Regions from separate parts of the Bacillus sp. VA13 genome, predicted to be linked through region 2. Evidence: riboswitches for the same ligand, from Rfam matches in the RefSeq annotation. Region 2 holds a riboswitch; each other region holds the start of a gene.

Region 1 (6,883 bases), on a different contig from region 2:
CTTGGACAGCGGGTGCGGTGAGGGATCTCATCTGAATGCGCTTTGCGGGTTTGATTATGCGGGGAGAACAGCGACGGGAGCCGGCATCGATCTTTCGAAGGATGGGATTATAAAAGCTTCTAGGACATTCAAAGATCAGATGTGGGCGGTTGCCGATGTGGCGCGTGCTCCCTTTCATGACCGCCAATTCGATGTTGTCTTGTCGATTTTTTCACCATCCAATTATGCAGAGTTTCATAGGCTGCTGAAGGATGATGGCATGCTCATAAAAGTAGTGCCGCGAAAAGATTATTTAATAGAATTAAGGCAATTTTTATATACTGATTCACCAAGGCGTACGTATTCCAATATGGCAGCTGTTGAGCGTTTTACAGCGAATGTTGAACACAGCCATCATGTGAGGCTGCGTTATGTCAAAACGCTTGATCGCCAAGCGATACATTGGCTGCTCCAGATGACGCCGCTCGCCTGGTCTGCGCCGGAAGACAGAGTCAGGCTGCTGAAAGAGATGAAATCAGCCGATATTACGGTTGATGTTGATATCTTAATAGGAATGAAATGAATGGCAGAGGAAAGCTCCGAAAAAAGGAGCTTTCCTTTTTTTAATCGGAATAGTTGGCCCCCGCTTCCCGTACATATGGAAAGGGGACGGGAACGGTCGATGCGGAGAGTATTTGTAAACGCTTTCCCATCCGTGGAAATGGGGGATGTGTGTGGAACTGATCATCATTCTATTGGCGTTAGGCTTGCTGATGTTTACGGCGTATCGGGGATTTTCTGTCATTTTGTTTGCGCCGATTTGCGCGTTATTTGCGGTGCTGCTGACAGATCCAAGCCATGTGCTTCCTTTTTTCTCCTCGATTTTTATGGAGAAGATGGCGGGTTTTATTAAGCTGTATTTCCCGGTATTTTTACTCGGTGCGATTTTTGGAAAAGTCGTTGAAATGTCCGGGCTTGCGGCATCGATTGCGAAAACGATTGTCAGGCTTGTCGGGGCAAAAAGAGCGATACTTGCCATTGTGCTGATGGGCGCTATCTTGACGTACAGCGGCGTCAGCCTATTTGTTGTCGTGTTTGCCGTGTATCCGTTTGCGAAAAATCTGTTCCGAGAAGCTAACATACCGAAACGCCTCATCCCGGGAACGATTGCTTTAGGGGCTTTTACATTTACAATGGACGCACTTCCGGGGACGCCGCAAATTCAAAATGTCATCCCGACGACGTTTTTCAAAACAGACATTTATGCCGCTCCTTGGCTTGGCTTGTTCGGCGCAGTGATTGTGCTGGCAGCGGGCATGATGTATTTGGAATCGAGGCGAAAAAAAGCGCAGACATCCGGCGAAGGCTACGGCGGTTTTGATTCGGAGAATACTGCTGCTCTTGAATCGCCTGAGTTCACGGCCGAACCGGACAAAAGCCCGGTGCAGCATGCGCTTGCCTTTGTCCCGCTTATACTCGTAGGTGCAGTGAATAAATGTTTCACCATATACCTTCCAAAGTGGTATCCGAATGGATTTGATTTTTCATCGATCGGATTAAAGGAATTCGGCAAGCTCGATATTTCTTCAGCGGCTGCTATTTGGTCGGTGGAGCTCGCTCTGGTGATTGGCATCATTACAACGATTTTATTTGATTGGAGAAGGGTGTTTGCCCAAATGAAGGAAGGGCTGAATGAAGGGATCGGCGGTGCCTTGCTGGCATCTATGAATACGGGTGCCGAGTATGGTTTCGGCGGCGTTATCGCCGCGCTGCCGGGGTTTCACAAGCTGAGCAGCGGAATCTCGCACACCTTTACCGATCCGCTTGTGAACGGGGCCGTCACGACAACTGCACTGGCGGGGATCACCGGATCGGCTTCAGGAGGTATGGGCATTGCACTAAGCGCGATGTCGGATCAATACTTGCAGGCGATTCAGGCTTACAACATTCCGCCGGAAGTGATGCATCGAGTCATATCGATGGCATCAGGCGGCATGGATACGCTGCCGCATAATGGCGCTGTTATCACGCTTCTGGCCGTGACAGGACTAACTCACCGGCAATCGTATCGGGATATTTTTGCAATCACGCTCATTAAAACGGCTGCCGTATTTGCTGTGATCGCGATTTACAGCCTGACCGGTCTAGTGTAAGAGAAAACGAAAGGGGCATCAATATGGGAAAAGTACTGTCATCAAGTAAGGAAGCTGCGGAACTGATTCATGATGGAGATACACTGATCGCAGGAGGATTCGGGCTCTGCGGCATTCCTGAACAGCTCATTTTGGCGATAAGAGATCAGGGAGTAAAGGATTTAACCGTTGTCAGCAACAATTGCGGAGTTGATGACTGGGGGCTTGGTTTGCTTTTGGCTAACAGGCAAATCAAGAAAATGATCGCATCCTATGTCGGTGAAAATAAAATTTTTGAGCGGCAGTTTTTAAGCGGAGAGCTTGAGGTTGAACTTGTTCCCCAAGGAACGCTCGCTGAGAGAATTCGTGCAGGCGGTGCGGGCATACCGGGATTTTACACGGCGACAGGCGTTGGTACTTCAATAGCAGAGGGAAAAGAACATAAAACGTTCGGAGGCCGGACATATGTACTGGAGCGAGGCATCACCGGCGACGTGGCGATTGTCAAAGCGTGGAAAGCGGACACCATGGGGAATTTGGTTTTTCGGAAAACGGCGAGAAATTTCAATCCCGTTGCCGCCATGGCAGGGAAGATTACGATTGCCGAGGCAGAAGAAATCGTGGAAGCGGGAGAGCTCGATCCAGATCATATCCATACGCCGGGAATTTACGTACAGCATGTGGTGCTTGGCGCGAGCCATGAAAAACGGATTGAAAAGCGAACAGTCCGACAAGCGGCGGGAAAGGGTGAGGCGAAATGAAAGAAGCGAGAAAACGAATGGTCAAACGGGCTGTACAAGAAATCAAGGATGGCATGAACGTCAATCTTGGGATTGGAATGCCAACGCTTGTCGCAAATGAGATACCCGATGGCGTTCACGTCATGCTTCAGTCAGAAAACGGCTTGCTCGGGATCGGTCCGTATCCTGTGGAAGGAACGGAAGATGCGGATTTGATCAATGCAGGAAAGGAAACAATCACTGAAGTGACGGGGGCTTCCTATTTTGACAGCGCTGAGTCATTCGCAATGATAAGAGGCGGGCATATCGATTTGGCTATCCTCGGCGGCATGGAAGTTTCTGAGCAGGGCGATTTGGCCAATTGGATGATCCCAGGGAAAATGGTAAAAGGGATGGGCGGCGCCATGGATCTCGTCAACGGGGCGAAACGGATCGTTGTCATCATGGAACATGTCAATAAACATGGCGAGTCAAAGGTGAAAAAAACATGCTCGCTTCCGCTGACAGGCCAGAAAGTCGTACACAGGCTGATTACGGATTTGGCTGTTTTTGATTTTGATAACGGCCGCATGACACTGACGGAGCTTCAGGAAGGTGTCACAATTGAAGAGGTTTATGAAAAAACAGAAGCCGCTTTCGCTGTAAGCCAGTCTGTGATCAAACAAAATTCTTAATGGGAGGGTGTTTGACATGAAAAAACAAGTCGCCTTGGTGACTGGGGCAGCCGGCGGAATCGGATTCGAAATCGCGAGGGAATTCGCCCGTGAAGGCGCTAGCGTCATCGTTTCGGACCTTCATCAGGAAGCATGCGAAAAGACCGCTTCCAAGCTTGCAGAAGAAGGTTTTGACGCAGCAGCCATTCCGTGTGATGTGACAAAGGAAGCGCAAGTCGCTGATACGGTAAACGCCATCCAAAAACGATACGGCCGCTTGGATATTTTGGTGAACAATGCCGGTATTCAGCACGTCGCCCCGATTGAAGAGTTTCCGACAGAAACCTTTGAACAGCTGATCAAGGTTATGCTGACGGCGCCCTTCATCGCGATGAAGCATGTTTTTCCGATCATGAAAAAACAGCGGTTTGGCAGAATTATTAATATCGCATCTGTTAATGGTTTAGTCGGCTTTGCGGGGAAATCCGCTTATAATAGTGCCAAGCACGGCGTCATTGGACTGACAAAGGTGGGGGCGCTGGAAGGTGCGCCCCACGGCATTACAGTCAACGCGCTCTGTCCGGGTTATGTCGATACACAGCTTGTCCGCAATCAGCTGAGCGATCTTTCGAAAACGAGAAATGTCCCTTACGACTCCGTGCTTGAACAGGTCATTTTTCCGCTTGTGCCGCAAAAACGATTGCTTTCCGTCAAGGAAATCGCGGATTATGCGGTGTTTTTGGCAAGCGAGAAAGCGAAGGGTGTCACCGGGCAGGCTGTCGTCCTTGATGGAGGCTATACCGCTCAATAACATAAAAAACACACTTGCTCCGCCAGGGAATCAAGTGTGTTTTTTCTTTGCTTATTTCCAAACATCGTTAGCGATCTCAACCACATGGCGCAGCTTCGCCCATTGCTGTTCTTCAGTCAGCTTGTTGCCTTCCTCAGTTGAAGCGAATCCGCATTGAGGGCTGAGGCAAAGCTGGTCTAAGCTCACATAGCGGGACGCTTCTTCGATACGGCGTTTTACATTGTCTGGATGTTCAAGCTCACCGAATTTAGATGTCACTAAGCCAAGGACAAGCTGAAGATCAGAGCGCTTCACATAACGGAGTGGTTCAAATCCGCCTGAGCGTGAATCATCATACTCTAGGAAAAGCCCGTCCAGGTTCAAGCCGTCAAAAATGGTTTCGGCTGCTGCGTCATAGCCGCCTTCCGCTGTCCAAGTGGACTGGAAGTTGCCGCGGCAAATGTGCATTGTTACGGTCAAGTCATCCGGACGGTCTGCAATCGCGTCGTTAATGGATTTCGCAAACAGCTGGCGAAGCTCATCAGGCGTTGTTCCGAACGCTTCGATTTGTTTTAAGCCTTTTTCAGATAAGAAAACAGCCCATGCTGTATCATCAAGCTGGAGGTAGCGGCAGCCTCTGTCATAAAACGCTTGAATCGCTTTTTTATATGCTTTGGATACATCGTGCTGGAAAAGGTGATAGTCGTTTTTGTATGCATCCTTTTCCAGCTTTCCGCGGAAAAACAGCATATTCGGGCTTGGGATTGTCATCTTTGGTGTCGCGTCACCGGCAATGCTATGGAGAAAGGAGTAATCTTCAAGCATTGGGTGAGTTGAAAAGTCGATATCACCGGTCACTTTTATGCCGCGTGCTTTTGTCTGTACGTTATGGAATTGAATGCCCTGCTCAGGAGTAAACGGCTCAACGCCATCTAAGTTTTCAAGGAAATCAAAGTGCCACCACGCTCTGCGGAATTCACCGTCTGTCACGACGTTCAGGCCGGTTTCCTTCTGTTTTTCCACAATGCGGGTGATTTCATCGTTTTCGATTTGGCGAAGCTGCTCAGCCGTAATCTCGCCGGCCGCTTTTTGCAGCCGCGCTTTTTTAACGGGCTCAGATCTCAGCAGGCTTCCGACTTGATCCGCGCGAAACGGCGGTTTTTTTCTTTGAAGTGATTTTTGTTCTGCGGGTGTTGTTTGTTGTGGCATGTTGTCCATTCCTTCTTTCCATTCGAATATAAAAAAGCTCTTCCTTTGGATAAGGAAGAGCTTGTATGACAATCTCAACCTTATCTTCAAGAGCAATCATTGCTCTAAAGGATTTAGCACCATTCTGTTAAACAGCGGTTGCCGGGTATCGCAGGGCCAGTCCCTCCACCTCTCTTGATAAGGAAAACCTTTTTATGAAATTTTCTGATAGTATCTATTATTCACACATTTTATGTTTCTGTCAATGATAGATTATCTCCACACATCGTTGGCGATGTCGATCACATGGCGCAGCTTCGCCCATTGCTGCTCCTCTGTCAAAAGATTGCCTTCTTCTGTAGAGGCGAAACCGCACTGCGGGCTGAGGCACAGCTGATCCAGGCTGACAAAGCGCGCCGCTTCATTGATTCGGCGCTTCACATCCTCAGGATTTTCAAGCTCGCCGTATTTCGATGTAATCAAACCGAGTACAATTTGCAGATCCTTGCGTTTCACGAAACGGAGCGGATCAAAGTTACCGGAGCGGTCATCATCGTATTCCAAGAACAGGCCGTCCAAATGTAAGCCATCCAAAATCGTTTCCGCTACAGCGTCATAGCCTCCAGATGCCGCCCAAGTTGAACGGAAGTTGCCGCGGCAAATGTGCATCGTGATTGCTAAATCATCAGGCCGATCTGCCACTGCATCGTTAATCGTTTTGGCGAATAAGGCAGGCAATGTTTCTGGATCGCCGCCAAGCGCTCGGACGACCTCTCTGCCTTTTTCCTCAAAGAAGAGAGACCATGACGTATCATCAAGCTGAAGATAGCGGCATCCAGCGTCATAGAAGGCTTTGATTGCTTTTTTGTACGCTTGGGCCAGATCATGAAAGTATTCCTCTTGGTCGTCATAAATCCCTTTATCGGCTTTTTCACCGAAAAACAGCATATTCGGGCTCGGAATCGTCAGCTTTGGTGTCGCGTCACCGGCAGTCTCATGTAAAAATTGATAATCGGCAAGCGCGGGGTGGCTCGTAAAATCGAGTTTTCCCGTCACTTTGATGCTGCGTGCTTTTGTTTTCGCATGATGGAACTGAATCCCTTCAGCCGGGATGAACGGTTCCACACCGTCAAGCCCTTCCAGGAAATCATAATGCCACCAGGAACGTCGGAATTCCCCGTCTGTTACCACATCGAGACCGATTTCTTTTTGTTTTTCCACAGTGCGGGTGATCTCTTGATTTTCGATATCACGAAGCTGTTCCGCAGTGATCTCGCCAGCCGCTTTTTTTTGCCGGGCTTCTTTCACCGGAGCAGATCGCAGTAAACTGCCGACATGATCGGCACGGAAAGGAGCTTTGATTTGTTTTTCTGTTTTTTGTCCTGCAACATTTGTTTGTTG
Region 2 (12,082 bases):
TTGTCGGAAGAAGAAATGATTCCGTCCTGCTCCGGACGACTGGAAACGGTGCGCCGACTGAACTGTCGATTGATGAAATCACCTCTTTGCATCCGCTCGGTTTTTAATGAAATGAAAAAAGCTGCCCGGCAGATCTTCCCGGACAGCTTTTTTACATAGAGAAAAGCCTGCAGGCCTGCAAGCTTTTCCAGCTTATGATTAATGGTGATGATGCGTGCGATTGATTAATCGTGGATTTAAGCAGTTGATTGCGCAAAAGCAGTCTAAGTCCACTTCAATGCAGTAGTTCGTTTTTTCAAGTCGGAACACTTCACAAACCGTATCTGTATCGGTGAAGTCCAAAATGTGTTTGTGTTCGTCAAATGCGATTAATAATGACAGTGTTGCGCAGCTGTCATGAACTTTTTCTACTCTGAAAAATACTGTATTAAAGCAAGGGCCGTTATCGAGTTCGCCGACATTTCCGAAGGCCACTAAGGGCTTTGATTTTGATGTAAATATTGCAAAAGGCACTGTATCGCCTAGCGAATGGGTTGGTGACAAGAGCTTTGAATGGCAGCTTGTCGGGCAATCCTCTTCAACAGCGTGTTGCAGTTCTTCAATATTTTCTACAGCTTCACGCACGCAGCATGATGTTTTCTGGCTCATATTATCCCTCCTGCCTTATAAATTTGAGACTGGCGAAATGATGGAGAGTCAGCTGCCTCACGCTGGAAGCAGCTGAATAATTTGCACCTGTAATAGAGTTTGGAAGGGGATTCCTCTTTACAAGTGTTTATCCATTGTGATGATGCTTTTTATCTCTGTTAGGGGATGTTCTGTCAACTAACTCTGGCGACAGGCACTGAATGGCACAGAAGCATCCAAGATCCACTTCAATGCAGAAATCTGTTTTTTCAAGCCCGAAGAAATCCGGGTCGCAAGGGTGGCAAACACTTAAGGTATCGCCTTTGACATCGACCGGGCGTAAAATAGACAGTGTTGCACAGCAATCGCATAATTTTTCGACGCGGAAGAAAATGGATTCAAAGCATTGCATATCATCCACAAATCCCCCCACGTTTCCGAATGTGGAGAACAATCCGCCTTTTTTATCAAAAACGAGAAACGGAATTGTGTCTTTTCCAGCAATCGTAGGGTTTAAAAGGTTGGTATAGCAGCCAGTCGGACACTGTTCTTCAACTGCCTCCTGCTCTGCTAAAATCTTTTCCACTGCATCGCATACACAGTTCTCATGCCGGCCATGGGTTTTTCCGCAGCTCATTGATTTCAGCTCCTTCTTTATAGGGTATTTGACTTTAGTCCTTAACAACATATGTACCCGTGCCCCACTTGGTGTGGGTGAACGTCTATATATTCATCATATGCTTGGAAAATAAGAAAAAGCAGAGCGTTTTAGCTCTGCTTTTAGGTCCTAGAGGATAAGCGTAATAGCCAGGACAGCGATAAGAACGTTTGTTGCTGTAGAGATCAGTACTGCGATATCGGCATCTACTGTTGTAACGTTTACGCCGCGGGAGCATTCGATAAGAAGTTTTTGGCGGTTTACTTGCTTGTTGGCTGTCAGCTGCAATAAATCTTGTGCAACTAGTTCGGCAATAACACCGTCTGCAATTGAGGTAAGAGCTACTGTTAGGACAGCTGCATTAAGTGCTGTTACAACTGATGCTACGGCTTGAACGTCTGTAGATGAAACGTTGATGTCACAAGAGTCTCTGATAATAATTGTCTCATCGGAGACTTGTTTGTTGAGATTCGCCTGTGCAAGATCTTGATTGATAAAAGCATTGTCGTTGCCGAATCCATTGCCATTGCAGCAAATATCGCAATTGCATTTTCTGTCTTCTTTTTCTTTCTCTTTGTGATCTAACGGATGGTCACAGTCAGGATCAAGTGCAACCCAAGAATACGGTCTGCTTTCCATATCTATTCCTCCTTTTCTTTTACTGTTATTAAATGAGCGAGCCTCTTACTTTGACTGAGGCATATATCCTGATGAAGAACCCTATTTTTTATGATTAGTTTGAATTGTTATTGTTTTGGCGTCTTTGTCTGAGCTGTTCAAGAAGCTGCTCTCTGCGGCTAAGCGGTTTATCGCTCTTTTGCTCTTGCACAGCTGCTTCTTCTTTTTTCTTCTTTTGTTTTTCAGCTAGCTCCGCTGATTTCGCTTGCAAGTCTTTTACCATATTCAAAAGCATTTCCTTTTCTTCATCTGATACTTTTTTCATTTTGTCTTTCGTGATGCCGTGTTTAACAAATATATTTTGAACCAGCATTTTCATCATCGGATCAACTTCCGGAAGCTTTTCAAGTTCTTCTTTGATTTTATCGTTATCTGACATTTGTTTTCACCTCGACTTTTAAGTTTGTGAAAAGAAAGGATTAAAGGACGTCAAGTTCAAGGAGAATGCTGTTTAGCACCTGAAGCAAAAGTTGTACAAAGATTATTATTTCATCGGCAGACAAAGTAATCTTGATATTTCGGCTGTTGATAATTTTAATGATGGTTCTTTTTTTGATTTGGGAGTTATCGAGAATGAGTATTTCGCTTGCCACTGTGTCAGCCAAATCCTCGTCGGCGATGACGAGCTGTGTCACCAGGATAATCAATGTTGTAGCCAAGGCTTGTATAGAAAGGGCAGCTGTTATATGTGACGTATCTATTGTGATATTTTCGCAATCAATGACTTCGATCTGCTGTTCGAATTCGCTTGATAATTGCTCAAATATTTCAGGATGCAGAGATTCAACTTCTTCTTCAAATGACATAACCTTCACTCCTTTCTTATCCATACTGTATATAATGCAGAAGAGGTGCAGAGCGGAATAAGAAAAATAACCAATTTTCAACAGGACAAGATACAAATTCATGAAAGCTAGGGTTTCTGCATATATGTGAAGGGGATGACGAAAGGAGTGAACAAGTGGTTATCAATTGGCTGTCTCTTTTCCTTCTTTCGCTTGCGGTCTTTCGGCTCGCTCGGCTGCTGGTGTTTGACACGATTATGGCGCCGCTTCGCAGCCTGTTTCATGAAGAGAAGGAGGAAAAGGATGCAGACGGGAACATTGAAACGTATATCGTCATTAAGGGAACAGGTGTAAGGGCGTTTATTGGTGAATTACTGAGCTGCTATTGGTGCACAGGCGTGTGGTGCGCCGGCTTTTTGATTTTATGCCAGGCATTAATCCCGCAAATTGCCCAGTGGCTGATTTTGCTTCTGGCGATCGCCGGTCTTGCCGGTATTATTGAAACACTTGTATCAAAATGGCTGCAGGAATGAGGCGTTCCCACCAGCAACTTTTCACTAGCATCCGCATAAAGTAGCATATATGACATAAGGAAAGGAAGGGACCATAATGAATCAAATCAATAAACCTTCCCAAAAAACTCCATATACGGATTCATCGTCTCAATCAAAAAAGATCAAAAAGAAAGGCTGCGGGTGCGGAAAGAAAAAGAAAAAACCTCAATAACCTGGCAAAGAAACCGGAGATTTCCGGTTTTTTGTTTTTTTAACGGAGTGGTCTCACTCAGCATATATCATGAGTGGGGGGATGCCAGTGAATGAGTTTGAAAAATGGATAGACGGGAGATATGAAGCTCACGAACAAAAGCAAAAAGAGCATGAAGACACTATGAGCAGTATCAGAAAAGACTTGGATGCATTTGATGAAGCCGGTTTGGCGTTTGAAGAGGAGATTGAAGAACTGGCTGAAAAAACTGAAGCCTTGCTCAAAAAACACAAGGCTCAGTACGAACAATCATAAATCCGCAAACGCCCTATGCGAATATCCAAGCCGATTAAGGCTGCACACATAGTGTATAGAGAGTAAAGGAGGTGCTTATCTATGGGCTTTGGATACGGATTCGGAGGAGGCTACGGCGGCTGCGGCTATGGCGGCGGTTATGCTGGCGGTTACGGCGGCGGCTATGGTTCAACATTTGTTCTTTTAGTCGTATTGTTCATTCTCCTTATCATCGTGGGTGCATCTTTTTATAACTTCTAAGGTTTATTGAGGGAAGTACGGGTGATGTCCCGTACTTCCTTGCCTTGTGTTCATTTTTTATTTTTGGAAAAAGCACATTGAACAATGGGTATTCATACAATACTGTATCACTCCGCCAAAAGGAGGCGTATTATGGATAATCAATTTTTTAAGAACATCGAAAAGAAAACAGGTGTCAATATGCAGGATGTCATGAATCTTGCCGGCTCCCTTCAAAACGCCAATTTTAAAGACGAAAACACAGTCCGCAGTGTCATTAAGCGCGTAGCGCAGCTGGCAAACAGACGCGTGCCGAAAGAATTAGAAGATAAGATTGTTCAGTCCATTACAAGCGGAAAAGAAAAGCTTGATTTTAGTACGATTTCTAAAATGTTGGATAATAAATAAGCAGAGGGCCTGGCTGACTCATTTCAGCGGGCCTTTTTTATAGAAAAAACCCGGCAGATCACTGCCGGACTGTTAGTTATGCAAGGGATGTCTTGCTTGCTGTAAAAGAGGATATAAAAATCTTGAACGGTGGGCCGTTTTGCCGCGCCTGTTTGCGGGACAAGACAAATATAAATGCTGTTTGGCCCGGGTCATGGCGACATATAAAAGGCGTCTTTCTTCCTCAAGAGGAGCTTCATCTCCTTTTCTCGCTGTTTCTAATGAGAAATCGTGCGGAATCGAGCCATCTACCGTGCCTAACACGTAGACGGTTTTGAATTCAAGCCCTTTTGACCGGTGAATGGTCATCAGCTGAACGCCATTTTCATCCGTTCTGTTTTTCTCAGCGGCTCTCATATGGTCTACGTGGGCGAGAAAATCAGGAATCGTTTTGAACTTCTTGGCGACGACCTTGATGTCACGCAGGTCATCGGATCCTTTTTCCAGCTTGTTGCTCTCATTGCCCCGTTTTTTTAAATACTCGGAGAAGCCCATTTTTCCTTCTGCAAAGGTGATCGCTTCCACCGGCTTCATTGTGCGGAGGCTTGCGAAAAACGGTACGATCTTCTTGATTTTGTCCAGCTGGAATGGCTTTAGATCAGGCAGTTTGGCCAGCGCTTTAATCATGGAGCAGTCCTCGGTAATCGAGAGCGCCTTCAGCGTGTTCAAAGCGGACTGTTTTAAGAACAAGGCTGGCAGCAAGTGCTTAATCGCCTCAGTGTCATCCTCATTTTGGCTGGCGTACAAGTATGCGAGAATCTGGCGGACGATCCGTCTGCTGTAAAACGATTGGACGCCGCGGTCTGCTGTATACGGAATTGACGATTGATGAAGCCTCTCATATATAGCACGGCCTCCGCTGTTTGTGCGGTAGAGAACTGCAAAGTCTTCAGGGCTTGCCCCGTTTTGAATTTTTTCTTTGATATCGGAAACGACCATTGTTGCTTCTTCCTCTTCGTCATAAGGATAAAACAGCACAGGGACCTGGACGTCATCACGCGCCGCTTCAAGCATTTTGGCATACCTGTTTTTGTTCTTTTTCACGACGATATCAGCACTGGAGACGATCGGGTGCGTAGACCTGTAGTTCGCGGTTAAATAGATCGTCTTCGCTCCAGGGTAATCCTTTTGAAAATCAAGAATAAAAGACGGATTGCTTCCGCGGAATGCGTAGATAGACTGGTCATCGTCACCGACGCAGCACAGGTTTTGCTCCGGGCTTGCCAGCATTTGCATGATTTTATATTGAACCGGGTTAATGTCCTGAAACTCATCAATTAAGATATAAGTAAACCGAGATTGATATTGTTCCAGAAGATCCGGCCGATCGATAAACAATTCATAGCAGGCTGAAGCCATGTCATCAAAATCAAATTGGTTGTGCTCTTTTTTCTGGCGTTCATAATGTTCATATAATCGATAGACTTGTTTTTCCCACTCATCTTGTAAAGGGATGCGTTCATTCGGCACATAAGTGTTTTTCCAGAAACCAATCTGCTGCAGGGCCTGATCAACAGGGAACTCCTTCTCATCTATACCTTCTTCATAGAGTGCTTTTTTGATATATTGTTCCCGCTGCCACTCCATTTTCAGCAGATGCTCGCCGTTCCATTTAGCAGAATCATAGTGATACAAAATCTTATAAAACAAGCTGTGGAATGTTCCGGTGACAAGTCTTCTCACTTTTGCAGGCTGTAATCCGTACTGCTTCGCCATACGCTCTTTCATTTCGGCGACGGCTTTTGTCGTAAAGGTGACAAGCAGCATGTTTTCCGGCGGTATGCCTAAGTGTTCAATCATGTGGGCGGCGCGAGCCGTTAGCACCCGTGTTTTCCCGCTTCCCGCACCTGCAAGCACTAGCAGCGGGCCTTCCGTTTCCGTGACAGCTTTCAGCTGATCCGTGTTCAAGCCGACAGACGGAAATAGATTCGTATCAGGTTCTATTGTTTTTTGAACAAATGGTGTTCCGGGTTTAATGCTTCTCGGCCGCTTCCATTCAGTGACAGCTGGAGACGATTCAGCAGCGATCGCTTTTCCCTTGGGCAAACGAAAGACACCGGATTCCTGATCGTCTTCTTTTTTCTCCTCTTTAGCGGGTTTCGTTTCGCAGGCTTCCTCACATGCCGGAAAATGGCCTGGCTGGCGGTGGATAAACTCCGGCGGATCGGCGATATTGAGCCTTAACAAAACGGGTTTTCCGCAATGAGAACAAAATAAATGTCCTTTTATTCCTTCTTCAAAGAGGAATTGGTAATGTTCTCTCGAATATGTATGTAAATGTATAGTTCGATCATTCAGTCGGGCGCATTTCAAACAGGGATCCTCCCAATCAAAAAAAGGTGTTCATTACAGACAAAGACTATCATATCAAAAGAAACGTGTTTCAAAAAGTAAGTTTAAGGGAAAAGAGACAGCAGAAGGGTGGGTATCGTATGATATATGCAGGTCAAATTCAGAACCAGCAATACGCTCAATATGCAAATAGAACGATTGGACATAAGCAGGATTACGCCGGAACCGAAAAAATCAACTATGTCTCGTTTCAGCGGGTATACAAGGAACTTGAAAAGCAGCAGGAGAATCAAACGGCCGCTGAAAGAAAAGTAAACGAGACAAAACGTAAGCGCTCTCTTTATAAGAGATTGCGAGAAAAAGGAATGGGCACTTATATTAATCGATATGTATAAAAAACCGTTCACATCAAGAGAACGGTTTTTTATGTGCGGAAAAAATCCGGATCTCAATAGACCCGGATACTGTTTAGTCGTTAATCATTTGTAAGTGGGGAATGCCGGCATCGAGAAATTCTTTTTCAGAAAGCACGCGATACCCGTGTTTCTTGTAAAACGGCACAGCCTGCGTTTGCGCGTTTAAAATGAAACCGGAAGCGCCGCCGTCTGCCGCCGCTTTTTCGAGTGCCTTCATAATGATGCCGCCGACACCGGAGGAGCGGTGGCTTTTCAATACGCAAATCCGCTCTAACTTGCCGTAGCCGTCCTTCATACGCCATCTTCCGGCGCCGACAGGCTTTCCGCCGTCATACACGACGATATGCTCCGACTCATTTTCAAGTTCGTCAATTTCTTCTTCAGCAGGTACGTTTTGTTCTTTGACAAAGACTTCTTTTCTTACATAAAATGCATCTTTCATTTGTTTTTCATTTTTTGCGATAACTGCTTCCAAACGATTATTCTCCTCCGCCTAGCAAGAAGGTTTCATATACTGTCCACGATCCGTTTTCTAGCTGGTAAAGCAAGTGGAAACGATCAACGATTTCTTCATGCGACACTTCCTGCATTTTTAATTGTCCCAGCACATCTGAATGCTCATCGTCGGAAAGATTTTGGCCGACCGTCACATGCGGAACGAAATTATATTCCTGTTCACCAGCCAACACACCGGTGTATAACTTTTCATTGAGTGTTTTTAATTCTTCCGTCGGCTCTGCTTTGATGTAAATGACATTATTGACAGGCGCAAATGAGCTGTATTTTGTCATTTTGAGAACGATCGGATGGGACTCCTTTGCGATGTTTCTCAGATGTGATACAAGCTGATCCGCTTTCTCCTCTTTACATTCAAACGATGCTCTTAGCGTCAAATGGGGCGGGATCAGGGAATAGCTCGGATCATAGCGCTTTCTGTAAGAGTTCGCAAGGTCTTGGAGTTTTTTTGATGGAAATAAAACGATTCCGTATTTCATATTATGTCCCTCCTGGAAATAAAGTATGATAGAATATCAAAGCATTTTTTTCAGCGCCGGCGTGATGAGCGGCTGCCAGTATGTCCATTTGTGATCTCCGTCAAATGATTCAAAATAATAATCGGAAAGCTTCTCCTCCAGCAGCTGTTTCAGCTCCTGATTCGGTTCTGTAAAGTCCAGAATGTTTCCGTCTGTCGTGTGGACGTCAGTTTCTTTTGTTCCGATTTGGTGATAAATAGAGAGGTGTTTGATATCGTCTGACTGTTTCACAGCTCCCAATACATGTTTGTCAACATAGGGAGACTGCATGATGATGTTTCCGAACATATTCGGATAATCAAGCGCTGTCATAAGAGAAACAGTCGCTCCGAGAGAATCACCGATCAGCGTCCGACCGTAGCCGACTTGATAGGTTGGATACTCGTCATCCGCAAACGGAACGAGCTCATGGGCGATGAACCGTTTATACGCCGAAAATTTTGAGCCTTCCGGATGATAGGTTTTTCTGCGCTCTTTTACATCCTTATAAGGAACACCGATAATAATGCTCCGGTCTATTTCTCGCTTGGACAGCAATTCTTCGACCTGTCTGCCGATTCTCCCCAGCCTGAAATAATCGTGGCCGTCCTGCGCGATAATGACATGGTATTTATAAAGCGGGGAGTAGTTGGACGGCAGATAAACGAGCAATGTCATTTCCTCGTTAAGCTCTTTTGAAAAGAATTTCTTTTCTTGCACTGTGCCGTTTTTCGGTGCCATAATACATTCCTCCAGGACATCGCTAGACTTTCTTGCTGTTTTCCATTATTGTACCATGAATTATTAGAAATTTCTCTCTTTAAACTGTTCGGAACTCGAAGAAAAAAGTGTTGAAATAAACTGCAAATTGCGCTAATATAAAACTATCAGAAAATTGAAATCGATATTTCTTATCGTGAGAGGTGGAGGGACTGGCCCTTAGAAACCTCAGCAACCGGCTTGTTTTGCATTATGTGCAAAACGCCAAGGTGCTAAATCCAGCAAGCGTTTTTTATGCTTGGAAGATAAGAAGAAGCGTTAAACCCCTTCTTCTTATGAGGAAGGGGTTTTTTATTTTGAAAAGGGAAGGTGTCAGCTATATGTCACAGCACGTTGAAACGAAATTAGCCCAAATTGGAAACCGAAGCGACGAAGTAACGGGAACAGTGAGTCCTCCTATTTATTTATCAACAGCATACCGCCACAGAGGAATCGGAGAATCTACCGGATTTGATTATGTTCGCACAAAAAATCCGACACGCCAGCTTGTTGAGGACGCGATCGCCAGCTTAGAAAACGGAGCGAGAGGGCTTGCCTTCAGTTCGGGAATGGCTGCCATCCAAACGATTATGGCGCTGTTTAAAAGCGGAGATGAACTGATCGTTTCATCGGACCTATATGGCGGCACGTATCGTCTGTTTGAAAACGAATGGAAAAAATATGGATTGACCTTTCATTATGATGATTTCAGTGATGAGGACTGTTTACGCTCTAAGATTACGCCGAATACAAAAGCGGTGTTTGTGGAAACACCGACAAATCCGCTCATGCAGGAGGCGGACATTGAAAAGGTCGCCCGGATCACAAAAGAGTACGGTCTTCTGCTGATCGTTGATAATACATTTTATACACCGGTCTTGCAAAGGCCGCTTGAGCTGGGAGCCGACATTGTGATTCACAGTGCAACCAAGTATTTAGGCGGGCATAACGACCTGCTTGCGGGACTTGTCGTTGTAAAGGATGAGCAGCTTGGTGAGGAAATGTTTCAACACCAAAATGCGATCGGCGCCGTCCTGCCTCCGTTTGATTCGTGGCTTCTGATGAGAGGAATGAAGACGCTGAGCCTCAGAATGCGCCAGCATCAGGCAAACGCGCAGGAGCTTGCGGCGTTTTTAGAAGAGCAGGAAGAAATTTCTGATGTACTATATCCCGGAAAAGGCGGCATGCTGTCCTTCCGTCTGCAGAAAGAAGAGTGGGTCAATCCATTTTTAAAAGCGCTGAAAACCATTTGTTTTGCAGAAAGCCTCGGCGGGGTGGAGAGCTTTATTACATACCCTGCCACACAGACGCACATGGATATTCCTGAAGAAATCCGCATCGCAAACGGAGTCTGCAATCGCTTGCTGCGTTTTTCAGTCGGAATTGAACATGCGGAAGATTTAAAAGAAGACTTAAAACAGGCGTTATGTCAGGTCAAAGAGGGAGCTGTTTCATTTGAGTAATCACAATTGGACGCTGGAAACCCAGCTCGTGCACAATCCATTTAAAACAGACGGCACAACAGGAGCGGTCAGTGTACCGATCCAGCACGCATCAACTTTTCACCAATCTTCATTTGAAGAGTTTGGCGCATATGATTACAGCCGCTCAGGAACGCCGACAAGAACAGCACTCGAAGAAACAATTGCCGCACTGGAAGGCGGAACGAGAGGATTTGCTTTCAGTTCAGGCATGGCTGCGATCTCAACAGCATTTTTATTGCTGTCACAGGGTGACCACGTTCTTGTGACAGAAGATGTATATGGCGGAACCTTCCGCATGGTAACAGAGGTGCTGACCCGGTTTGGCATTGAGCACACGTTTGTTGATATGACGGATAGTAACGAAGTGGCGCGGAATATCAAGCCGAATACAAAGGTCATTTATATGGAGACACCGTCAAATCCGACACTTGGGATTACTGATATTAAAGCGGTTGTTCAGCTTGCAAAAGAAAACGGCTGTTTGACCTTTCTGGACAATACATTCATGACACCTGCACTGCAGCGTCCGCTTGATCTCGGTGTGGATATTGTGCTTCACAGTGCAACAAAGTTCTTGAGCGGACACAGTGATGTGCTCTCAGGCCTGGCTGCTGTAAAGGATGAAGAGCTTGGGAAGCAGCTGTATAAGCTGCAAAACTCGTTCGGCGCCGTCCTTGGCGTGCAAGATTGCTGGCTTGTGCTGCGCGGATTAAAAACATTGCAGGTCCGTTTAGAAAAAGCAAGTCAAACAGCTGAGCGGCTTGCGGAATTTTTCCAGAAGCATCCGGCGGTGAAACGCGTGTATTATCCGGGGCTGTCTGATCATCCGGGCGCTGAAATCCATAAAAGCCAGTCAACGGGAGCGGGCGCCGTGCTATCTTTTGAGCTTGAAAGCAAAGAGGCCGTTAAGAAATTAGTAGAGAATGTATCACTTCCGGTCTTTGCTGTAAGCCTCGGCGCCGTGGAATCGATTTTGTCTTATCCGGCAACGATGTCTCACGCGGCAATGCCTAAGGAAGAGCGTGAAAAACGCGGCATCACAGACGGCCTGCTCCGTCTTAGCGTGGGAGTCGAACATGCAGACGATTTAGAACGTGATTTCGCACAAGCGCTGAAAGAAATTGCGCCAGTGGCGGTTCGATAAAAAGAAGCCGGGGATGGCCCCGGCTTCTTTTGTTATTCATCATCAGGATTCAGAATCGCGAGGACTTGATGATCCTCCCAAACGCCGTTGATTTTCACATTTTTTCGGGCGATGCCCTCTTTATGAAATCCCGCTTTTTCCAATACACGCATGGACCCGAGATTGCGGGGCATCACACCGGCTTCAATACGGTGCAGTTTCAATTCGTGAAACGCAAAATCAACAATCAATTTGACGGTCTCTGTCATAAGGCCCTTTCCATTATGGGCTTTGTCTAAAAAATACCCGATGAACGCAGTTTGCAGCGCCCCGCGGATGATTTGAAAGAGCGAAACCGTACCGATTAATGTATTGTCTGACGCAGCGAAAATGCCGAAATGATACTCTTCATCTTCCTCCAGTCTTTGCTGATACTCTGCTATTCTTTTTCTTTGCCCCTCAACCGTATAGTAATCGTCTGCGCGTATCATGGAGAACTGTTCAAAGAAATCCTGATTTTCGCTTTGCAGCCGCAGATTTTCTTCCGCATCCTTTACTTCT
Region 3 (12,082 bases), on a different contig from region 2:
TGCTGGAGATTTCCCAACCCGAGAAAAAGAGAATAAATATGGCAAGCTGAAAGGAATGGACATTCCATTTTTCTTTTTTCTGTTTGAATTGATATTGCTCGTGAAGCAGATCAATCGTTTCTTTGCTGTTTCTCAAGAGAATTCAGCTCCTTCCATATCGTTTGAAACAGCGTCTGGAAGGATGGCTCCTGGCGGGCGTCAAAAGGCATCATCGCGGCCAATTCCTTAGGAATGGTAAAAATCTGATGGATGGTGCCCGGCTGGTTTGAAAATAAAAAGATCGTATCGCTCATCGCTATCGCTTCCCCAATATCATGTGTGACAAGCACTGCAGTTTTTTGATACTCCTTTAATGTACGGAAAACCAGGTTTTCAAGTGACAGCTTTGTCTGAAAATCAAGCGCGGAAAATGGCTCATCCAGCAAAAGCAGACTTGGATTTGGCGCAAGAGTTCTTGCAAGCGCGGCCCGCTGGCGCATTCCGCCCGACAGCTCCTTCGGATATTTTTTCTCCACATCTATGAGGCCGAACTCCGGCAATAGACCGAGCGCAGCAGCCTTGCTTTCTTCCGTCAACGTGTCGGCGATTTTTAAACCGAGAAGCACATTTTCCTCGATAGATTTCCAGGGAAATAAGTAATCCTGCTGAAGCATGTAGCCAATGTTATGTTCTTTTTGATTCGGCTCACGGCCTTCAATCAGAACTCTGCCTTCCGAGGGCTCAATCAGGCCGGCAATAATGGAAAGCAGTGTTGTTTTTCCGCAGCCGCTTGGGCCGAGAAATGAGATGAAATCACCTTTTTCGGCATCGAAATGAATATCCTGTACGGCCGTCGTTTTTTCTTTAACAGAAAAATAAGTATGGGTTACATGGTCGACATGTAAGAAAGACATAGATGGCGCCTCCTATTTTTCCGAGGTGACTTTTTCGGCAATTTGTTTATTTACAAGCTGATTGTATGGAATATGCTTCGGCAGTTCTCCCGATTGATCCATAATGGTTTGGAGCAGCTCCCATTCTTTTTCGTTGAGAAGAGGGTCTGGCGAATACGAATGCTGCTTTTTATAGCGTTCAATGGATGTTTCGATGACTTCTGGATCGGTATCATCAAATTCATCTTTAATGGCGTCTGTGATTTCTTTCGCTGAGTGATTTTCCACCCACTGTTGCGCCTTATAAATAGCTCTTGTAAACTTGACGGCTGTGTCTTCATGTTTTTTCAGATAGCTTTGTTTTGCCATGAAAGTTGTGTAAGGAACCTGGCCTGATTCTTCTCCGAACGAAGCCACGATATGGCCGATGCCTTTTTTCTCAAAGAGAGAAGCTTGCGGTTCAAAGAGCTGCACATACTCGCCGGTTCCAGAAGCAAATGCATTGGCGATATTGGCAAAGTCTATGTTCTGGATGAGGTCAATATCCTTATGCGGGTCAATCTTATGGTTGTTCAGCACATACTCACCGACCATTTGCGGCATGCCGCCTTTTCTTTGGCCGAGAAACGTTTTTCCTTTCAGCTGATCCCAGTCGAACTGTTTAACATCTTCTCTCGCGACAAGAAACGTTCCGTCTGTCTGAGTCAGCTGGGCGAAATTAATGACAGGGTCTTTAGCTCCTTGCGCTTCGACATAAATAGATGTTTCTGACCCGACAAGTGCGATGTCTGAGCCGTTTGAAAGAAGCGATGTCATCGTTTTGTCGCCGCCCCAGGTCGTATTTACATCGACATCAAGCCCTTCTTCCTTGAAAAATCCTTTAGACTCAGCAACATATAAAGGCGCGTAAAAAATCGAATGGGTCACTTCAGCTACTTTGACTTTGGTGAGCGTTTCTTCCTGCTTGCAAGCCGCTAGGGCGATCATCAGAAATATACTGCCGACACAGGCGCAGCCCAGCCTTAACCATTTGTTCACATAGACAACCTCCTTATTTAGCATCAAGTTTATATCCTTTTTTGCTTTACATATCGTATGATGGGTATAAAAATGTGTGAATGCCTAGTCAGGTTCTCAGGATGTAATTTTGGAGTAAGGAAAGCATATAGAAAAAGGAGGCGGCTGCTTTGATTGTTGAGAAAAGAAGATTTCCGTCGCCAAGCCAGCATGTGCGTCTGTATACGATCTGCTATCTTTCAAATGGCTTACGGGTAAAGGGGCTTTTGGCTGAGCCGGCGGCACCGGGACAATATGACGGATTTTTATATTTGCGCGGCGGGATTAAAAGCGTGGGCATGGTTCGGCCTGGCCGGATTATCCAGTTTGCAACCCAAGGGTTTGTTGTGTTTGCTCCTTTTTACAGAGGAAATCAAGGAGGAGAAGGCAACGAGGATTTTGCCGGGGAAGACAGAGAGGATGCTTTTTCCGCTTTTCGCCTGCTTCAGCAGCATCCAAATGTTAAGAAGGACAGAATCCATATCTTCGGTTTTTCCCGCGGCGGAATTATGGGAATGCTCACTGCGATTGAAATGGGCCGGCATGCAGCTTCATTCGTTTCCTGGGGAGGCGTCAGTGATATGATCCTTACATATGAGGAGCGGCAGGATTTGCGGCGAATGATGAAAAGAGTCATCGGCGGAACACCGAAAAAGGTGCCTGAGGAATACAAATGGAGAACACCGTTTGACCAAGTAAACAAAATTCAGGCACCCGTGCTATTAATCCATGGAGAAAAAGACCAAAATGTTTCGATTCAGCATTCCTATTTATTTGAAGAGAAGCTAAAACAGCTGCATAAGCCGGTGGAGACATGGTATTACAGTACATTCACACATTATTTCCCGCCAAAAGAAAACCGGCGTATCGTGCGGCAGCTCACGCAATGGATGAAAAACCGCTGACGGTGAAATATGTTATGATAAAGAAAAAAGAGAACGAAAGGGGATTTCACTTTGGGAATGCCTGTTGAATTTAATACACTGATTGTGACAAAAGGACAAGAAGTTCGAATAGATGAAAATATATTTACGTTAGAGAAAGACGGATACCGTGTATATCCGATGGAGATTCCGATGGATGTGCGCAAAACAAAGTTCGGCGAAAAGTCAGGCACAGCTGAAGTGCAGAAACTTCAATGGGAAGACGGCCGGACCATCATTACGTACAAGCTGACTTCTTTGCATTCTGTCAATTAAAACAAGCCAAGAGCGTAATTGCTCTTGGCTTTTGCTTTTTAAACGAGAGGGCCGCCTGCCTGTGCAATGGCATCTGTATGTGCGAACTTTTTAAAATTCTCTTTGAATTCATTTGCGAGGTAGAAAGCTTTTTCTCTGTATTCTTCCTTGTTGCTCCACGTGTTTTCAGGCTGAAGGATATGATCAGGAACGCCAGGAACATGGACCGGTATATGCAGGCCAAAAATATCGTCAGTCATCATTTCTGCATCCTCTAATTTGCCTTCAATCGCTGCTTTGACCATCGCTCTCGTGTAAGAAAGCTTCATGCGCTCGCCTGTACCGTAGCCGCCGCCGGTCCAGCCGGTATTGACCAAGAAAACGTCTGCGCCGTGTTCATCGATCTTTTTGCCGAGCATTTCAGCATAGACGTGAGCAGGAAGCGGCAGGAACGGTGAGCCGAAGCATGTGGAAAACGTCGTCTCAGGAGATGTCACACCGCGTTCGGTTCCGGCAAGCTTGCTCGTATAACCGCTCAAGAAATGATACATCGCCTGCTCCTTCGTCAGTTTGCTGATCGGAGGCAGGACTCCGAATGCATCAGCCGTCAAAAATACAATTGCTGAAGGGTGGCCTGCCATGCTTGGTGTCACGATGTTGTCAATCATATGAATCGGGTAAGCCGCACGCGTGTTTTCGGTATAGAATGAATCATCATAATTGGCTTCACGTGTATCTTCATCCACAACAACATTTTCGAGAACAGACCCGAAGCGGATCGCGTTAAAGATCTGAGGCTCCTTTTCTTCGCTTAAATGAATACACTTGGCGTAGCATCCGCCTTCAATATTAAAGACGCCTGTGTCAGACCAGCCGTGTTCATCATCGCCGATCAGTTTGCGGTCAGCATCGGCTGAAAGGGTGGTCTTGCCTGTTCCAGACAGTCCGAAGAAAAGGGCAACATCGCCTTTTTCACCGACATTGGCAGAGCAATGCATGGATAAAATATCTCTTTCAGGGAGCAGGAAATTCATAATGGAGAAGATGGACTTCTTCATTTCTCCGGCATACTCTGTTCCGCCGATTAAGATCGTCCGCTTTTCGAAAGAGACAATAATAAAGGTTTCGGAATGTGTGCCGTCTGTTTTTGGATCCGCTTTGAAATGCGGAGCAGAAAGAATGGTAAACGGCTGTTCAACTGTTTTCTTATCATTGCCTTCCGGGCGGATAAACAGCTGTCTTGCGAATAAATTGTGCCATGCGAACTCATTTACGACGGTGATCGGCAGTCTGTATTTTTCATCTGCGCCGGCAAATCCTTCGAAAACAAACAGCTCATCTCGCTGTTTCAGATAGCTGACAACCTTCGTGTACAGCCGCTCAAACGCTTCTTCTGAAATCGGCTGATTCACCGTCCCCCAATCGATCTTATTTTTCGTGCTTTCTTCCTCCACGATAAATTTGTCTTTAGGTGAGCGTCCTGTATAAGCGCCTGTTGTCGCCCGAACAGCACCCGTGGAAGTTAAAATGCCTTCGTTCCGGGAGAGTACTTTTTCTGTAAGCTGTGCTGCTGATAAATTATGACGCACATTTGGGCTTGTTAATAAGGCTTGTAAATCAGCGGTTAAATCAACTGAGTTCATATGAAACCTTCCTTTATCGTTTTTTGTGTTTTGCTAATTGTGAATTAGTATAACATATATTTTCAAATAGTCTATACTATTTATTGTTTTTTGTGTGTGCGTTTTCCAATGTTTTCCCTCGATATAGGTGCCTATTTCTTCTGAATCATATTGACATTGCAAACCCTTTTACGATAAGATATTTCATTGAGCGGATACTCTTATCCCGAGCTGGCGGAGGGACAGGCCCTATGAAGCCCAGCAACCGGTTTCTCTGTTATTTATTATGTTCAACTGTGTGAGACAACCAAGGTGCTAACCTGTTGCAAGGTTGTATGATTCCTTGAGCGATAAGAGTGAAAGGCACAAAGACCAAACCCTTTCCTCGATGGAAAAGGTTTTTTTATTTCATAAATATGCCAATTAACATTCTCTAATATAACGTTACATTGTATAAGAGGGAGCGAGTTCCGTATCATATATACAAGGTCTTTCGGGAGGCCTTGTGCAGGAGGAAGCAAATCATGAGTAAAAATCGTCGTTTATTTACATCAGAATCTGTTACGGAGGGGCATCCGGATAAAATCTGTGACCAGATTTCTGACAGCATTTTAGATGAAATTTTAAAGAAAGACCCTAACGCGCGTGTTGCTTGTGAGACGTCTGTGACAACTGGTTTGGTGCTTGTCAGCGGAGAGATCACAACATCTACGTATGTTGACATTCCGAAAACGGTTCGCCAAACCATTAAAGAAATCGGATACACACGTGCGAAATACGGATTTGATGCGGAAACTTGTGCGGTTTTAACATCAATTGACGAGCAGTCTGCTGATATTGCAATGGGTGTAGACCAAGCGCTTGAAGCCCGTGAAGGCACAATGAGCGACGAAGAAATTGAAGCGATCGGTGCGGGTGACCAAGGTTTAATGTTCGGTTACGCGTGCAACGAAACGAAAGAGCTTATGCCTCTTCCAATTTCACTTGCTCATAAATTAGCCCGCCGCCTGAGTGAAGTCCGTAAAGAAGATATTCTTCCATACCTTCGCCCTGACGGCAAAACACAGGTAACGGTTGAGTACGATGAAAATAACAAACCTGTCCGCATTGACGCGATTGTTATTTCAACTCAGCACCACCCTGAAATTACGCTTGAGCAAATCCAGCGCAACATTAAAGAACATGTTATCAATCCGGTTGTTCCTGAAGAGCTGATTGATGAAGAAACAAAATATTTCATCAACCCTACAGGACGTTTCGTTATCGGAGGCCCTCAAGGGGATGCGGGACTTACAGGACGCAAAATCATCGTTGATACTTACGGCGGCTATGCGCGCCACGGCGGAGGAGCGTTCTCAGGTAAGGATGCAACGAAGGTAGACCGTTCTGCGGCTTATGCAGCAAGATACGTTGCGAAAAACATCGTTGCGGCTGAGCTTGCTGATTCTTGCGAAGTACAGCTTGCTTACGCGATTGGTGTTGCACAGCCTGTATCAATCTCAATCAACACATTCGGTTCCGGTAAAGCTTCTGAGGAAAAACTGATTGAAGTTGTTCGCAATAACTTTGATTTACGACCTGCCGGCATTATCAAAATGCTTGATTTACGCCGTCCGATCTACAAACAAACTGCTGCGTACGGCCACTTTGGACGCCACGATGTTGATCTTCCGTGGGAACGTACAGACAAAGCGGAGCAGCTGCGTAAAGAAGCGTTAGGAGAATAACTTTATAGCCGCTTACTCGTTAAGCGGCTTTCCCTTTTTCACGTTGTATTCATGTTTATTTTTTTACATAACCGTGAAACCAAATACTATTCACAGCGTCTATAAATAGGGGTTCAATGATGACAATTTTAATTATGGAGGCAATACTATGTGTGGATTTGTCGGGGTTTTTAACAAGCATCCGTTAGCTCAAACCGCTGATCAAGAAGAACTAATCAAACAAATGAACCAAATGATCGTTCACCGCGGTCCTGACAGTGATGGATATTTCCATGATGAGCACGTTGGATTCGGATTCAGACGGCTCAGCATTATTGATGTAGAAAATGGCGGACAGCCTTTATCATATGAAGATGAAACATATTGGATTATCTTTAACGGAGAAATCTATAACTATATTGAATTGAGAGAAGAACTTGAAGCAAAGGGGTATACATTCAACACGGATTCGGACACAGAGGTTCTTCTTGCGACTTACCGTCACTACAAAGAAGAAGCGGCGTCCAAACTCCGCGGTATGTTTGCCTTTCTGATTTGGAATAAAAACGATCATGTGCTTTATGGAGCAAGAGATCCATTCGGCATTAAACCGTTGTACTACACAACGATCAATGATCAGGTTTATTTTGCCTCAGAGAGAAAAAGTTTAATGGTTGCTCAGAATGATATTGAAATAGATAAAGAGGCATTGCAGCAGTACATGTCTTTCCAATTCGTTCCTGAACCAAACACGCTTGATGCCAATGTGAAAAAAGTAGAGCCGGGTTCACAGTTCACAATCCGCCCGGACGGCGATATCACATTCAAAACGTATTTCAAAGCGAACTTTAAGCCAGTTCAGACTGAAGAAGATAAGCTTGTGAAAGAAGTCAGAGACGCGATCTATGACTCTGTAAACGTTCATATGAGAAGTGACGTTCCTGTCGGTTCATTCCTGTCTGGCGGAATTGATTCTTCCTTTATTGTATCCGTTGCGAAGGAATTTCATCCAAGCTTAAAAACATTCTCTGTCGGATTTGAACAGCAGGGCTTTAGTGAAGTCGATGTAGCGAAAGAAACTGCAGCGGCACTTGGCATTGAAAATATCAGTAAAGTCATTTCGCCTGAGGAATACATGAACGAGCTTCCGAAGATCGTATGGCATTTTGATGATCCGCTTGCTGATCCTGCAGCGATTCCGTTGTACTTTGTTGCAAAAGAAGCGAAAAAACATGTAACGGTTGCTTTATCAGGTGAAGGTGCGGATGAGCTCTTCGGCGGATATAACATTTACCGTGAGCCGCTTTCGCTTAAACCGTTTGAACGCATTCCGTCAGGCCTAAAAAAGATGCTTCTGCACGTTGCGGCTGTTATGCCTGAAGGTATGAGAGGAAAGAGCCTGCTTGAGCGCGGTTGTACTCCGCTTCAGGATCGTTATATCGGTAACGCGAAAATTTTCGAGGAATCTGTTAAAAAACAGCTGCTGAAGCATTATAATCCGAATCTTTCATATCGTGATGTGACAAAAACTTACTTTACAGAAAGCAGCTCATACAGCGATATCAACAAAATGCAGTATGTCGATATCCATACTTGGATGCGCGGCGATATTTTGTTAAAAGCGGATAAAATGACGATGGCGAATTCTTTGGAACTGCGTGTGCCGTTCTTGGATAAAGTCGTATTTGACGTCGCTTCAAAAATTCCTGATGAGCTGAAAACGAAGAACGGCACGACGAAGTATCTTCTTCGCAAAGCCGCTGAAGGAATTGTGCCTGAGCACGTATTAAACCGCAAAAAGCTTGGTTTCCCTGTACCGATCCGTCATTGGCTGAAAAACGAAATGAACGAATGGGTGCGGAACATGATTCAGGAAAGCCAAACGGATGCTTATATCCACAAGGATTATGTTCTTCAGCTTCTTGAAGACCATTGTGCGGACAAGGCTGATAACAGCCGTAAAATATGGACTGTACTGATCTTTATGATCTGGCACAGCATCAATATCGAAAAACGGTATATGCCTGAAGAGCTGAGCCATCAGCCTAAAGAAGTCATCTTTGTGTAACAGACAACAAGGCTTTCGATTCGTCGAAAGCCTTGTTATTATCCTTTTATTTCTCCATCATCATTGATTTACCCAATCCACACGGAAAATTCAGAAAAATAATTTATTGATATTTTTTTCTAGGGGAGAAGAAAGCATGCAAAAACAAAAACAAGAGCTGCACCGCGGACTCGAAGAAAGGCATATTTCTTTAATGTCTTTAGGGGCTGCTATAGGAGTGGGATTGTTCCTCGGCTCCGCATCAGCTATTCAATTAGCAGGGCCGGGTATTTTGGGAGCGTATGCCATAAGCGGCCTGGTCATGTTTTTTATTATGAGAGCGCTTGGAGAAATGGCCATTCAAAAACCGGTCGCTGGCTCCTTCAGCCGCTATGCCCGTGATTATTTGGGACCGCTTGCAGGTTATTTAACAGGGTGGAACTACTGGTTTTTATGGGTTGTCACCTGTATGGCCGAAATCACTGCTGTCGGGATTTATATGGGGTACTGGTTTCCGGACGTGCCAAACTGGATTTGGGCATTATCGGCGCTGGTCATTATGACGGGTGTTAATTTCTTGGCTGTCAAAGCTTACGGAGAGCTGGAATTTTGGTTCGCTTTGATTAAAATTGTTGCAATCTTATCAATGATTGCTGTCGGTTTATTGATGATCATCGCAGGGGTCGGCAATGGAGGCATTGCAACCGGAATCAGCAACTTGTGGAACAACGGAGGATTTTTCCCACATGGAATAAAAGGGGTTTTATTGTCACTTCAAATGGTGATGTTCGCCTATTTAGGGATTGAAATGATCGGGGTAACGGCTGGTGAAGTGAAAAACCCGCAAAAATCGTTGGCCAAAGCAATTGATACGGTATTTTGGCGTATTTTGATTTTTTATGTAGGCGCTTTATTTGTTATTATGTCTATTTACCCATGGCAGGAAATTGGCTCACAAGGAAGCCCGTTTGTCCTCACATTTGAAAAAGTGGGCATTCCATCGGCAGCAGGCATCATTAACTTTGTCGTCTTGACGGCTGCGCTGTCTTCATGCAACAGCGGCATTTTCAGCACAGGGCGGATGCTGTTTAACTTAGCGGAGCAGGGTGAGGCACCACAAGCATACGGGCAGCTGACGAAAGGCGGCATCCCGGGTAAAGCTGTTCTGGCTTCAGCGGGCGCTTTATTAGTCGGAGTGCTGTTAAACTATGTTGTACCTGCAAAGGTGTTTACTTGGGTCACAAGCATTGCAACTTTCGGAGCGATTTGGACGTGGGCGATCATTTTGCTTTCTCAAATTAGATACCGGAAAAGCTTGCGGCCGGAAGAAAAGAAACACTTAAAATACAAAATGCCTTTCTTTCCGTTTACGTCTTATGTATCTTTGGCATTTTTAGCATTTGTCGTTATTCTTATGGCTTACAGTCCCGATACAAGGGTAGCCGTGATTGTCGGGCCGATTTGGTTTCTTATCTTACTTGCCGTGTATTATGGAAAAGGTTTTCATAAGAAAAATGCGGCTGCTGCCAACGAACGAAATATCAGCTGACCAAAAGAGCTCCCAGCGGGCTCTTTTTGTGTGTGGTCATAGAAAATAGAGAACAGGAAAGAATAGGAACATATTTTTTTGCAGGGACAGCTTACAGTTGCGGAACAAGTTTTATGATAAGATAAAAGTCATACGTTTGATGCCGTATGTGAACGTTTTATGGAGAAATCAAAACCCGAACTGTCATGACGTCCGGGTAAACAATGGTTATTGCTTTCAAACATAATTTGAAAAATGGTAAAGTAAGACGAAGCAGGTCTTATGTTTGTTGAAGTGATTTATAGTATTGGCCCTTTGCTACATATTCCGACCGTATTCTTTGCATATCTTGTCGGTCTTCTTCGGTCAAAGGGCGTATGACTTTTGCAGGACGGCCAAAAGCGAGATGGCCAGGCGGAATGATCTTTCCCGGCGGGACAAGACTGCCGGCACCAATAAAGGCGCCTTCGCCAATTTCGGCTCCGTCTAAGATGATTGAGCCCATACCAATTAAGGCGTTCTTGCGGATAACAGCGCTATGAAGTGTAACCTGATGGCCTATCGTGGCGTCATCTTCAATGAGAAGCGTCCGGTTCGGGCTTTGATGGAGGCAGCTTAAATCTTGGATATTGACTCTGTTTCCGATTCTAGTCGGCGCGACATCTCCCCTTATGACAACAGAAAACCAAATGCTGGACTGTTCTCCGATAACGACATCACCGGTAATGGTTGCATTATCAGCTACAAAGGCTGTTGGGTGGATATCTGGCATGTGTTCCTTATAAGGGTAGATCATAGTATTCATCCTTCTTTCTCTATTTAAATTTCGTATGAGGTGAAGAGCATGTGGACCTGGAAAGCAGACAGACCTGTTGCCGTGATTGTGATGATTCACGGGGCAAGTGAATATCACGGACGATATAAATGGCTGATTGAAATGTGGAGATCTTCGGGTTATCACGTTGTCATGGGCGACTTGCCGGGTCAGGGGACAACCACAAGGGCCAGAGGTCATATTCGCTCATTTCAAGAATACATTGATGAAGTAGATACTTGGATAGATAAAGCACGAACCTTTGAGCTGCCGGTTTTTCTTCTCGGTCACAGCATGGGCGGCCTGGTCGCGATTGAATGGTTTAAACAGCAAAGAAATCCCCGTATTACGGGAATTATTTTATCATCACCGTGTCTCGGACTGCAAATTAAAGTCAATAAAGCGCTTGACCTTGCATCCAGAGGCCTGAATGTCATCGCTCCGTCGCTTAAGGTTGATTCGGGATTATCAATTGATATGGCGACGCGTAATGAGGACGTCATCGAGGCCGACCAAAATGACTCGTTATACGTCAGGAAAGTTTCTGTCAGATGGTACAGAGAGCTTTTAAAAACTATTGAGTCAGCGATGGTGCCGACAGATGCGTTTTTAAGAGTGCCGCTTCTTGTGATGCAGGCCGGTGACGATAAGCTTGTTGACAAAACGATGGTCATTAAGTGGTTTTCAGGTGTAGCTTCCCATAATAAAGCGTACAGAGAGTGGGAAGGGCTTTATCATGAAATATTTAATGAACCCGAAAGAGAAGATGTCTTTAAAGCAGCAAGAGCGTTTACTGATCAATATATTTGAACTAGTTGGGGGTGCATGTGTTGACAGTACCAGAACATCCTTTTGGACTGATGGCAAAAGTATATCGAGATATATTTCCGCTCGTTCATCAAGAGCTGGACATTTGGAAGCAAAAATCAGAATCAATTTATAACAGTGAATTAAAAGCACAGGCAACCGCAAGTATTCGAGACAAAACGTTCCACTGTGAGGGCGGCGGCATACTTGCCTTATTGTCAGGCAATCAAAAGCAGAAATGCGTCGAGTTTATCATCGCGTATCAAACGATCAGTGATTATCTGGACAATCTGTGCGACCGCAGCACCTCACTTGACCCGCAGGATTTTCGGATGCTCCACACCTCAATGCAGGACGCACTGACAGTGGGAGCGGAACCGCAAAATTATTATCAATTCAGAGAAGAACAGGATGACAGCGGATATTTGCATGAACTGGTCAAAACGTGCCAG

What was found. A riboswitch is a leader RNA that binds a small molecule or an ion and turns the genes downstream of it on or off. The one in region 2 is predicted to bind S-adenosylmethionine.
Region 1: another riboswitch for S-adenosylmethionine. It lies ahead of AC0C66_RS09310 (5-methyltetrahydropteroyltriglutamate--homocysteine S-methyltransferase); the one in region 2 lies ahead of metI (cystathionine gamma-synthase/O-acetylhomoserine thiolyase).
Region 3: another riboswitch for S-adenosylmethionine. It lies ahead of metK (methionine adenosyltransferase); the one in region 2 lies ahead of metI (cystathionine gamma-synthase/O-acetylhomoserine thiolyase).

Annotation. Positions count from the first base shown of each region.
Region 1 is NZ_JBVQPP010000002.1:212,074-218,956, forward strand. It holds gene AC0C66_RS09285 (methyltransferase domain-containing protein) at 1-562, shown strand, start outside; gene AC0C66_RS09290 (GntP family permease) at 714-2,132, shown strand; gene AC0C66_RS09295 (CoA transferase subunit A) at 2,156-2,872, shown strand; gene AC0C66_RS09300 (CoA transferase subunit B) at 2,869-3,525, shown strand; gene AC0C66_RS09305 (3-hydroxybutyrate dehydrogenase) at 3,542-4,315, shown strand; gene AC0C66_RS09310 (5-methyltetrahydropteroyltriglutamate--homocysteine S-methyltransferase) at 4,367-5,503, opposite strand; SAM riboswitch class I at 5,581-5,687, opposite strand; gene AC0C66_RS09315 (5-methyltetrahydropteroyltriglutamate--homocysteine S-methyltransferase) at 5,756-6,883, opposite strand, start outside.
Region 2 is NZ_JBVQPP010000003.1:320,730-332,811, reverse strand. It holds gene cotO (spore coat protein CotO) at 1-107, shown strand, start outside; gene cotZ (spore coat protein CotZ) at 199-648, opposite strand; gene cotY (spore coat protein CotY) at 776-1,264, opposite strand; gene cotX (spore coat protein CotX) at 1,415-1,924, opposite strand; gene AC0C66_RS13635 (spore coat protein) at 2,019-2,342, opposite strand; gene cotV (spore coat protein CotV) at 2,383-2,769, opposite strand; gene yjcA (sporulation protein YjcA) at 2,925-3,281, shown strand; gene AC0C66_RS13620 (hypothetical protein) at 3,562-3,768, shown strand; gene AC0C66_RS13615 (YjcZ family sporulation protein) at 3,850-4,008, shown strand; gene spoVIF (sporulation-specific transcription regulator SpoVIF) at 4,141-4,395, shown strand; gene AC0C66_RS13605 (ATP-dependent helicase) at 4,468-6,747, opposite strand; gene AC0C66_RS13600 (hypothetical protein) at 6,867-7,121, shown strand; gene AC0C66_RS13595 (GNAT family N-acetyltransferase) at 7,195-7,617, opposite strand; gene AC0C66_RS13590 (YjcG family protein) at 7,622-8,137, opposite strand; gene AC0C66_RS13585 (esterase family protein) at 8,174-8,896, opposite strand; SAM riboswitch class I at 9,064-9,187, shown strand; gene metI (cystathionine gamma-synthase/O-acetylhomoserine thiolyase) at 9,256-10,377, shown strand; gene metC (cystathionine beta-lyase) at 10,370-11,542, shown strand; gene AC0C66_RS13570 (GNAT family N-acetyltransferase) at 11,575-12,082, opposite strand, start outside.
Region 3 is NZ_JBVQPP010000001.1:1,528,260-1,540,341, reverse strand. It holds gene AC0C66_RS07945 (ABC transporter permease) at 1-136, opposite strand, end outside; gene AC0C66_RS07940 (ABC transporter ATP-binding protein) at 111-893, opposite strand; gene AC0C66_RS07935 (ABC transporter substrate-binding protein) at 906-1,910, opposite strand; gene AC0C66_RS07930 (alpha/beta hydrolase family protein) at 2,060-2,833, shown strand; gene AC0C66_RS07925 (DUF2584 domain-containing protein) at 2,885-3,127, shown strand; gene pckA (phosphoenolpyruvate carboxykinase (ATP)) at 3,166-4,749, opposite strand; SAM riboswitch class I at 4,947-5,085, shown strand; gene metK (methionine adenosyltransferase) at 5,253-6,455, shown strand; gene asnB (asparagine synthase (glutamine-hydrolyzing)) at 6,604-8,502, shown strand; gene alaP (alanine permease AlaP) at 8,639-10,030, shown strand; gene AC0C66_RS07900 (gamma carbonic anhydrase) at 10,290-10,805, opposite strand; gene ytpA (phospholipase YtpA) at 10,854-11,633, shown strand; gene tbcS (tetraprenyl-beta-curcumene synthase) at 11,654-12,082, shown strand, end outside.